3 regions of the Paenibacillus kribbensis genome follow, and region 2 is predicted to be linked to each of the others. Evidence: a T-box and tRNA genes for the amino acid it is inferred to sense, from the RefSeq annotation. Region 2 holds a T-box; the other regions hold tRNA genes.
What was found. A T-box is a leader RNA that pairs with one kind of tRNA and senses whether it is charged. The one in region 2 lies ahead of argS (arginine--tRNA ligase), so its partner is inferred to be a tRNA-Arg.
Positions count from the first base shown of each region.

Region 1: it has a tRNA-Arg gene. The T-box ahead of argS (arginine--tRNA ligase) is inferred to sense a tRNA for this amino acid. The anticodon was not compared.
Region 3: it has a tRNA-Arg gene. The T-box ahead of argS (arginine--tRNA ligase) is inferred to sense a tRNA for this amino acid. The anticodon was not compared.

Region 1 covers NZ_CP020028.1:1,200,575-1,203,854, reverse strand. The annotation lists gene B4V02_RS05555 (fibronectin type III domain-containing protein) at 1-769, opposite strand, end outside; partial or broken gene B4V02_RS27190 (ISL3 family transposase) at 1,263-1,468, shown strand; tRNA gene B4V02_RS05545 (tRNA-Arg) at 1,604-1,677, opposite strand; gene B4V02_RS05540 (magnetosome magnetite crystal formation protein family) at 1,854-2,147, shown strand; gene B4V02_RS05535 (hypothetical protein) at 2,453-2,812, opposite strand; gene asnB (asparagine synthase (glutamine-hydrolyzing)) at 2,977-3,280, shown strand, end outside.
Region 2 covers NZ_CP020028.1:3,372,060-3,375,339, forward strand. The annotation lists gene B4V02_RS14875 (S-layer homology domain-containing protein) at 1-179, opposite strand, end outside; gene argS (arginine--tRNA ligase) at 301-2,031, opposite strand; T-box leader at 2,116-2,405, opposite strand; gene B4V02_RS14885 (four-helix bundle copper-binding protein) at 2,480-2,809, opposite strand; gene B4V02_RS14890 (MogA/MoaB family molybdenum cofactor biosynthesis protein) at 3,071-3,280, shown strand, end outside.
Region 3 covers NZ_CP020028.1:1,272,242-1,275,521, forward strand. The annotation lists gene B4V02_RS05845 (GH1 family beta-glucosidase) at 1-416, shown strand, start outside; gene B4V02_RS05850 (exodeoxyribonuclease III) at 506-1,270, opposite strand; tRNA gene B4V02_RS05855 (tRNA-Arg) at 1,597-1,670, opposite strand; gene B4V02_RS05860 (hypothetical protein) at 1,906-2,841, shown strand; gene tig (trigger factor) at 2,986-3,280, shown strand, end outside.

The DNA of each region.
Region 1 (3,280 bases), 2.2 Mb from region 2:
AGTTAAAGAGCGGAGCAGCAAAACCTGTAGCAACTCCATTATTTCTCTTGGTAACATCATAAACAATTCCCGTTGTCAACGAATCTGGGTTCCATGCCCCAATTAAACCAGCTTCATCTCCACTGAGAGATCGGTTCATATCAGACTGAATATCTTCAGCAGTCCGGGCATAGTTCCAGATACGCACTTCCGCTAACTTACCCGCGAATTTATACTTTGAGTCGTGCCCCCATCCGGATATGACGGCCATTGGAGTAACAGATTTAGATTCAGTCTGTTGCGTGAGAAATAAACTAATGGATTGTTTCTCTCCGTTGATGTAAAGCTCATTTGTATCAGCCGTTGGAACACCATTCGTAAAGACTGCTGCTACATGAACCCATTTGTTCTTCAATTCAGCAGAAGGTATTCCTAAGACACTTCCATCAGCTTGATTAAATCCAAAGTATCCATTAGCAAAATAAAGATTATAGATGTACCAACCAAACGGCTTGACAAAATTCGTCCCATTCCAATACGTCCAGAACTCTACGGTAGTCTTGGCTCCCGGTGTCGTATTAACAGGAAGATTGATTATTTTGATGGTGTCATCTGACCCATCAGTAGTAATGAAGTTTATAGGTTCCACAGGAGTAAACGTATTAGTTGTTGCAGGGTCAAGCACTCCATCTGCAGCACGTACCAAACTTGTTGGAATAAAAATAGGCAGTATGATCCCCAAAAACATAATTAAGGCTAAAAAGGCGTTTGCTATTTTATTGCATTTCATATTTTCCTTCCCCTGTTCCGTCTAACATTTTCTGCAAAAACAACTCGTCGTTTATCATAAAAGTTGATGGTCGCTTGCAGTCAAGCATGTTTCAATCCCCTGACGTTTCAGTCCCCCGATGAGAGGGGCTGAGAAGGGAAACGATCCCGCCGAAACCATAAGACCGTTTTTTTATGTTGCATATTTTAAACAAATAAAAGAATTGTTTTGGCATCCAACTCTTTCAAAAAGATAAAGCCCTCCATCACCCTTTCGTATCTCAACCTAGAGAAGCATTATCGAACTGCCAAAAACCCTGATAGATTGGAACAATTTTACACAGAAATTCCCCTCTCTCTTCCCGTTTTGTAAATATTAATTTCAGATATTCCTTCTGAACGGAAAATTCGACAAAATAATCTCTTTATCATTATCGGATAAGAAATCTTTTATTTTAGGCTCAAAACCAAAATCAGCGCTTGACGAAACCATCAAGATTAAGAATGGAAAAACATTTGTGTGGGTATACGATTTTGTTGGTCCCAAACAGCGCTACAGCAAGCTCTTTCGCTCCCTATTGTTGAACAAGCGCTCGGTTCTACAGCAGTGCATAGCGCCCGCATGCAGCAAGCACCGTCCAGTTCCGTACAGCGTATGCATAACGAGGCGATTCCGGCCGAGTATGAACGGTATGAACGGATCTACGAGCAAGTATGGGAGGGATACTCTCCTTACGGTCGAGACTGCGAAGTTTATGCTAGCGATGCTTATGCTCCGACGTCCCCCAAGGGGGATTCTCATCCCACTGGAACACAAAAAAAGCTTCCTAATATGAATTAGGAAGCTTCTGCAGTACGTCCCAGGAGGGATTCGAACCCCCGACCGACGGCTTAGAAGGCCGTTGCTCTATCCAGCTGAGCTACTGGGACAAAATGGTATTCAATTAAAGCTTATGTATTCAGTGTATTAATTATTATATCACATTTCGGGTAACTGTCAAAAGCATTTTTTCATCCTGCATGGAAACCACTGAGAAAGGAATCATTTGGACGCTAACGGGGTATTATGTACAAAAGGGCATGCTATTACAAGGAGGGGTTGATCCGTGAAGGGTCTATTGTCGTCGCTTTGTTATTTCAGCATTTTCTTTGCACCTTTTCTGCTGCCTATCATCGTGTGGATTGCAGTACGAGACGAATATGTACGGGGACATGCCAAAAAAGCCATTTTATCGCACATTTTCCCCATTATTGCGGCGATTCCGCTGTTTTATTTTATTGTAACAGCCAATCATGCGGGTTCTGTTGTCGGGTTTGTACTGCTGTTCGTAGTGGTTTATCTCGGGGTGTTTGTCTATAACATTTACAAAGGGATTATGACACTGCGTGAAGCTGCGTAGCTCCAAAAAAGCCTCCTGCATTCCGCTGGTTAAACCGGAAGTGGAGGCTTTTTCGGATTACTGGATCATCAAACCTTATTCTTCTCGTTTATTTATTGCCGAAGCGTCTAGGACTTCTACGTACTTCATGTCTTACGTTTTTCTCCAGCACTTCTTCCGCAAACTCATTGTTATGAATATAACTGCTGCTTTTATTCTTCTTGTATTTCGGTTTGCCGTCTATGATTTCCCCCTCCTTTCACGCTGATTCTGCGATGATGCCGGAGTCCAGATCAACAGAAGCCGAGGCATAGCACACCAAATTCTCATCCCCCGAACTCCTTGGCAAACTCCGTGCTGAGCTGCCCGTAGGAGAGCAATTCCCGTTTAAACTTGTTCCGTTCCTCCCCAGCGGTAATGTGTGTGGAATCGGTAAAAGCCTTGTCTGTCACTTCTTCAAATGCGGAGTGCAGATTATTGTCGTACCAATCCAATTCCAAATCGGCGTCATTGCGAATGATCCGTACCATGTCATAGTCATTCTGACCGTCCTGCTGGTTGTTCGCCGTGATATATACCAGCAATTCCGGGTCATCTGCCGCGCCGGGCCGCACCTCTACCTCTGCGCAGCGCACGCCGTCAATTTCAGTGAAGCGACGGATTTTGGCGTCCTTGATGTAGTACATTGGTCTCCCTCCTTCCTTGCGAGTAGACGGGTTGCCCCATCTGTAGTTTTCGGAACGGACAGACATTTTATGCTTCTTTTCGGCATATATACTGATGAACTGGGGATTTAGTTTTTAATTCATTCCAACACTGGATGAACACGACAAAGAGAGGATGAACAGACATGTGCGGAATTACAGGTTTCATACAGTGGAACGGAGACTTAATGCATCAGTCGGAGCTGCTGCTAAATATGACGCAAACACTCTCCAATCGCGGACCTGATGCTGCTGGCACCTGGATATCCAACCCGTGTGCCTTCGGACACCGAAGACTGAGCGTAATGGACCCGGAAAATGGCGCCCAGCCTATGATCCGGCAGCTTGAGGATATCACCTATACGATTGTATATAACGGAGAAATATATAACGCGCCTGAGCTAAAAAAAGAACTGCAGCAGCGCGGGCATTTTTTCCGTACACAATGCG
Region 2 (3,280 bases):
GTTTGGTCAGGTGCAAACTTGTCCTTTGTTATTCCCTGAATAATACCTTTCTCCTGAAGCGAATTCACGATTTTCTCCTGTTCAGCTCCTTTTATATCACGAAAAGCAGAAGCCGATGTAGCCACTGCCAATGAGCAGATGACGAGCAGAGCAGCTGTCACACTTTTATTTTTTGTCATGTGGTGCACCTCCATTTTTACTATGTTCTATACTTACCGACGTAATAGGAGCAGCAAATGTTTCACATATGCACAAAAGGATTGCAAAACAGCACAGCAAGCAGCCCTTTATTCGCTTGGTTTACATCCGATTAGGTGCTTTCAGCCCAAGAAGCTGCAGCGTACTTGCCAGAATATCCGCAGTTTGTTCCGCCAGCTGAATACGCCACCGCCCACCACCAACAATCCGTTCCTTGGCGTAAAAACGGTTGAACGCTTGAGCCGTATCCAACGCAAATCTCGCCATAACCGAAGGCTCCAACTGTCGAACCGCACGTATCAATTGTCCATGATAGCGATCCAACTGCTTAAGCAGCTCCCAGCCTGCATCACCCAGTATCTCACTCGAGGCGTCAGTCAATTCAGAGGAATGCTTCTCCTGCGCTGGGACGGTGCCGCTAAAATCAGAATGAGCACCAGCGTGAGTGCGCGCGTAAGCTTTTTCCAGAAGACTGCGTATGCGCGCATGAGTGTACTGTACATAAGGCCCGGTCTCGCCCTCAAAGGTGAGCGCCTCCTCCAGCGAAAAATCCACTTCATTTAGACGATTGTTTTTTAAATCACCGAAAATAATCGCTCCGATCCCAACGTCCTCGGCTATTTCCTGTTGGTCCTGTAAATCAGGGTTCTTCTGCGTGATAATGGCTTGAGCACGCGCTACAGCTTCATCGAGCACCTCCTCCAGCTTCACAACCTTGCCGCGTCTCGTAGACATTTTCTTGCCTGCGAACCGCATCAGTCCAAACGGCACATGCTCACATTGCTCCGCCCATGTCTCCCCTGCACGCTTCAGTACCGCAAACACCTGCTGAAAATGCAACCTCTGCTCCCCGCCAACGACGTAAAGCAACCAATCAGCCTTCATCACCTCACGACGATAGATCGCTGTTGCCAGGTCACGTGTCGGATAAATCGTGGTCCCATCCTTTTTTAAAATAAGACACGGCGGCAACTCCTCTTCTTCCAGGCGAACCACGAGTGCCCCGTCGCTTTCCTCCAGCAGTTCTTTCGCTCTTAATTGGGCAACAACTGCCTGCATCTTATCATTATAAAAACTTTCCCCTAGCACATGGTCGAATGTAATGTTCAAACGCTGGTACATGCGATCAAATTCACCCAGACTGACCTCAACAAAAAACTCCCATAGTCGCTGTGCCTCGGCATCCCCATGCTCCAAACGCCGGAACCACTCGCGGCCTTCTTCCTCCAAAGACGGGTCATGCTCGGCCTCCTGATGAAAACGCACATATAGCTTAAGCGACTCTCCAATCGGATCCTGTTGTAGCTGCTCGTCATTGCCCCATCTTTTATAGGCTGCAATTTGCTTGCCAAATTGTGTTCCCCAATCTCCCAGATGATTCACGCTAATAGGAACATGTCCTGTTTCCCCTAGAATGCGATACAGGGCAGCACCGATGACAGTAGAGCGAAGATGGCCGATACCAAATGGTTTGGCGATGTTAGGTGAGGACATATCAATCACCACCCGCTGTCCATGCCCAATATCTGGCTTGAGGAAATCAGGCTTGTTCAATTCAGCCAGCATAAGCGGAATCTGAACAGAACGATTCAGTGTTATATTTACATAGGCACCAGCAGCCGAAGCACTTAAACCTTCCTCATGACTTATTGCCTCCGCCAATTCAAGTGCAATTTGCTGTGGAGACTTGCGAAGCTTTTTAGCCAGCACAAAACACGGAAACGCCAAATCTCCCCATTCCGGCTGCGGGGGTATCTCCAATAAAGATAAAACTTCCTTTTCCTCCAAGCCCGTATGGGTCAATAAAACCTTGGCAGCAGTCTTTAACAGCATGTTTTCTCTCTCCTTCTCTATTAAGATTTCAGGATTTTGCAAAATCCTTGTCTAACAAAAAAAGCTCCCGCCTCTTGACATGATTCAAGAGACGAGAACTTCAATATCCCCGCGGTACCACTCTTCGTAAATCGGGCTGCGCAGCTAAAAGCTTACTTGCACAAATCGCCGATTTCACTCCAATGACGAATAACGGTGTCTGCCGGGCTGATCTACTAAAGGAACTACACTCAAGGAATCTCCTGAATGTACTTCATGATTCGACCAACCATCTCCCGGGTGCGCTTCACATCAAACCTCATACCGGCTTCCACCTTTTCCGGCTCGCTGTAATGATCAGGCTTCAATGCTACTCTCCCATTCCACGACGTTAATTTCCCATCATTATACAAATCTATTCAGTAGAAAGCAACCTTTTCTTCTTCAGGCGCTAACTCCATATATGTAATTACACAGCCACCAATTGGCGGCAAGCCTGAAAGCAGCGACGACAGGCTTCTGCGCATTGTTTGCAATGATCATGGGTATGCTTGCTGCATTCGGCAGCGCATACTTCACAGGCATGAGCACACAATTCACAGATTTGCTCGGCGAAATTGGTTCCGTGCTCCAGCATTTGAGCAGCAAACCCGCATATCTCCGCACATTCCCTGCTCACTCGGATACATTCACGCAGCATGGCCAAATCATATTCCTTTAAGCTCGCTACATTGCAAACATTGCAAGCGTTCAAACATTCCAGGCAAGCATCTACACATTGTTGGTATGAATAATCCATATTACATTACCTCCCAGTTGTCGACCCTGCTGATTATTACCCGCTAATAATTGAGATTAATCGGTTGATGTTCGCGCTTTCAACAAAATAAAACCAGAAAGTCCCGACTTATGTAAGGAAGTGTACTATATTCCAATGCATGAAAGCAAGGATATTCATCACAAAGCTTTATAGTCTCCGCTCCTGACTTGCATACGGACAACCATTCCTCTATTGTAAAAAGAGTAGGCTTAACCACTGATTCAAGGAGTGAACATTGTAATGAATATGACTTCTGTAGAAGAGCACCGACGGGAAGCTCCGCAGCGGGTTAGCTGCATGGTCATAACCGTCTCCGACACACGCACCGTAGAAACAGATACTGGCGGACGACTGCTCATGGACTTGCTGGAAACCAACGGCTATGAGATCGCCCGATATGTCATCGTCAAGGACGACTATGAAGGCATCCGGCAATTGGTATCCGAAGCT
Region 3 (3,280 bases), 2.1 Mb from region 2:
TGCTGCAGGTGGAGCAGGTTCGCATCGAGGAGCCGGTAACGGATATGGGATGGGAGATTCATCCCGAATCCTTTTATAAGCTGCTGACCCGAATTGAGAAGGATTTTACCAAAGGCATACCCATTTTAATTACGGAAAACGGAGCAGCGATGAAGGATGAGCTGATGAACGGGAAAATTGAGGACACCGAGCGTCAGCACTATATTGAGGAGCATTTAAAGGCATGCCATCGCTTTATCGAAGAGGGAGGCCAGCTCAAGGGTTATTTTGTCTGGTCATTCCTTGATAACTTTGAATGGGCCTGGGGCTACAGCAAACGTTTCGGTATTATACATGTCAATTACGAAACGCAGGAACGAACACCCAAACAAAGTGCGCTGTGGTTCAAGCAAGTGATGGCAAATAACGGGTTGTAGACAGAAAAAGGGGATATAATTTAAGCCGTCATGCTGCAATCACACAACATGACGGCTTTTAAGATTGCGGAATACTTGTGTAAGGCGGGTTATGCTGAAATATCCTGCATATCGAGTATAACAGGGCAGTGGTCGCTACCCGTAATATGGCAATCTATGCTTGCATCTATTAATAGCGGGCGAAGTCTGTCCGAGACGAGGAAGTAGTCGATCCGCCAGCCGATGTTCCGTTCTCTCACCTTCGGCATGTAGGACCACCAGGAATACACATCCGTCCGGTCAGGATAAAAGTGTCTGAAGGTGTCTATAAACCCGGCGCCTAGCAACTGCGACATTCGCTCCCGTTCCTCAGGCGTAAATCCGGCATTGCCATAGTTGGCTTTTGCATTTTTCAAATCAATCTCCTGATGAGCCACGTTGAGATCACCACAAACAATGACAGGCTTCGATGCATCCAGCTGTTGCAGATAGCTGCGGAAACGGTCCTCCCATTCCAGTCTGTAAGGCAGTCGGGACAAATCCCGTTTGGTATTCGGAGTATACACATTAACCAGATAAAACTTCTCGAATTCCAGAGTAATGGTCCTGCCTTCAGGCTCCCCATTTTCTTCAAGTCCATAATGCACAGAAAGCGGCTTGAATCTAGTGAAGATAGCCGTGCCGGAATATCCTTTTTTCTCGGCATAATTCCAGTACTGTGTGTATTCCTCCATGTTCTCCATGAGAATTTGACCCTCTTGAAGCTTGGTTTCCTGTACGCAAAAAATATCGGGATTTGTTTCTTTTAGATAAGTATAAAATCCTTTGGTCACACAGGCTCTTAAGCCATTAACATTCCAAGATATTAATTTCATTGTCGATCTCCTTATTACTCATCGCGGTCAAGCGGTGTGGTTGAATATATCCTCGGTTGGGATAAGCATATATAATGAAATAACGATATGGGGAACAAGATAGATGATAGCAATCTCTGTGTTTTTTTAAAAGGGCAGTTACTAGCAAGCCATGATCTGTACGCAAAAAAAGCTGCTTCCAACAAGCGCTAAACCGACATACGGCATAGTGGAAGCAGCCTTTCTACATTAAAAATGCTAACGAAGCTAATGCTCCGACGTCCCCCCAAGGGGGTTCTCATCCCGTTGGAACGAAAAAAACTTCCTAACAGGAAGTTTTGTCTATACGTCCCAGGAGGGATTCGAACCCCCGACCGACGGCTTAGAAGGCCGTTGCTCTATCCAGCTGAGCTACTGGGACATAAAATTCAAGCGAATATTAATATATCACATGGATGCAAAAGATTCAAGTCTTGTTTCCCATATTATTTGGTTGTTCAGACTTTGTGCAGCATAAATTCAGACTAGGCGTGGTTTTTTTTGCCTTATAAAAGGGTATGTTAGAATACAGGTGAATATGCGGAAGACGAGTGGTTGGACTTAAGCTGCTGTTTCTCATATAATCTACAAATACTTTAGCTTGCGGAGGAGAGGGGGTGCCTTTAATAAAGGACTCCAAGGTGACGACAAAAGAAAACAATATTGTATTGTTTCCAAAGACACTGGACTATTATCAAATTCAACTTACTGTGATGCTTGAAAACGAACGTTACGGAGAGGCGATGGCGATGCTGCGTTTTTTAATGCAGTGTCAGGGACAGGAGCAGAAACAATACGATGAATGGGATGCTCTATTACAATGGCTGGAAGCTGCCTTTCCACAGTATGTTGACAGTGGGGGAGTAACGGACGTTGTGGAAGAAGACGAGGTGGGCGAAGTAGAATTGGCTCGCCGCCATGCACGCTTTAAGCAAGAGCAGGATGCAGGGTATGGCAATAAGCTTCTGCAGATGGCTATGGATGGACCATTATCCGAACAGACGATTTTAGCACTTGAGCAGTTGTCCTATCTGGAGCTGCCGGAAATTGACGATGCCTTGCTTCGCTGGATAAAGGAACGGGAAATCCATCCTCTCCTCCAATTCCGAATTTTGCAGACCATGCGACGACGTGGAATGGAAGGGATAATAGAAATCAGACGGGGAGATGAAAAAGCGGAGATCGATATTGAAGCTGTTCCGCTTCAACCAGGTGATTTTCCTGAACAGATTATGCGTATTTTGGAACGGGTAGCTGATCAGACCGAGGTGCATGAGCCTACGCTGTTCTATTTTGCGCAGGAGCTGTGGTCGCAGTTTGTAATGGCTGTATATGGTACGAATGATTACAGATCGATGCTGGTGGAAGAGGACGGAATACAGGATATTTGGGCGGCAGCTCTTCACCAGACGGTTTCAGAGAGTTTGGGTGGAAACAACAATGAGGAAGAAACACGTGCTATTTACGGCATTACAGATGCGCTGCGCTTCCGTTTTGAGCAGGCGTATCGGTCAATGCGGCTCTTTGTAGCTGCGGGAATGAATACTCTTTGAATGACCGGAAACGTTTACCTGTAAAGCATTGAAAGGGCTGCTCTTGAAAAAGACAGTAATGTTAGATATACTATAATGGTTATTTTGTGTGCGTTGATTGAAATGAAAACTAAGTGAAGATTTTGTTGGAGGGGAAAGCATAAAATGAAAGCAACTTGGGAGAAAATAGAGAAGAACCTTGGGGTTCTTGAAGTTGAGGTTGACGCGGATCGTGTAGCCGCTGCACTCGACAAAGCTTTTAATAAAGTGGTAAAGCAAGTAAGTGTACCAGGATTCCGTAAAGGAAAGGTACCACGCCCTATTTTTGAAAAACGCTATGGTATTGAAAGCTTGTATCAGGATGCAATCGACTTCCTGCTGCCAGAAGCTTATGGTGAAGCTGTAGAGCAAACGGACATTTTCCCGGTTGATAGCCCGGACGTTGAAATTGATCAATTTG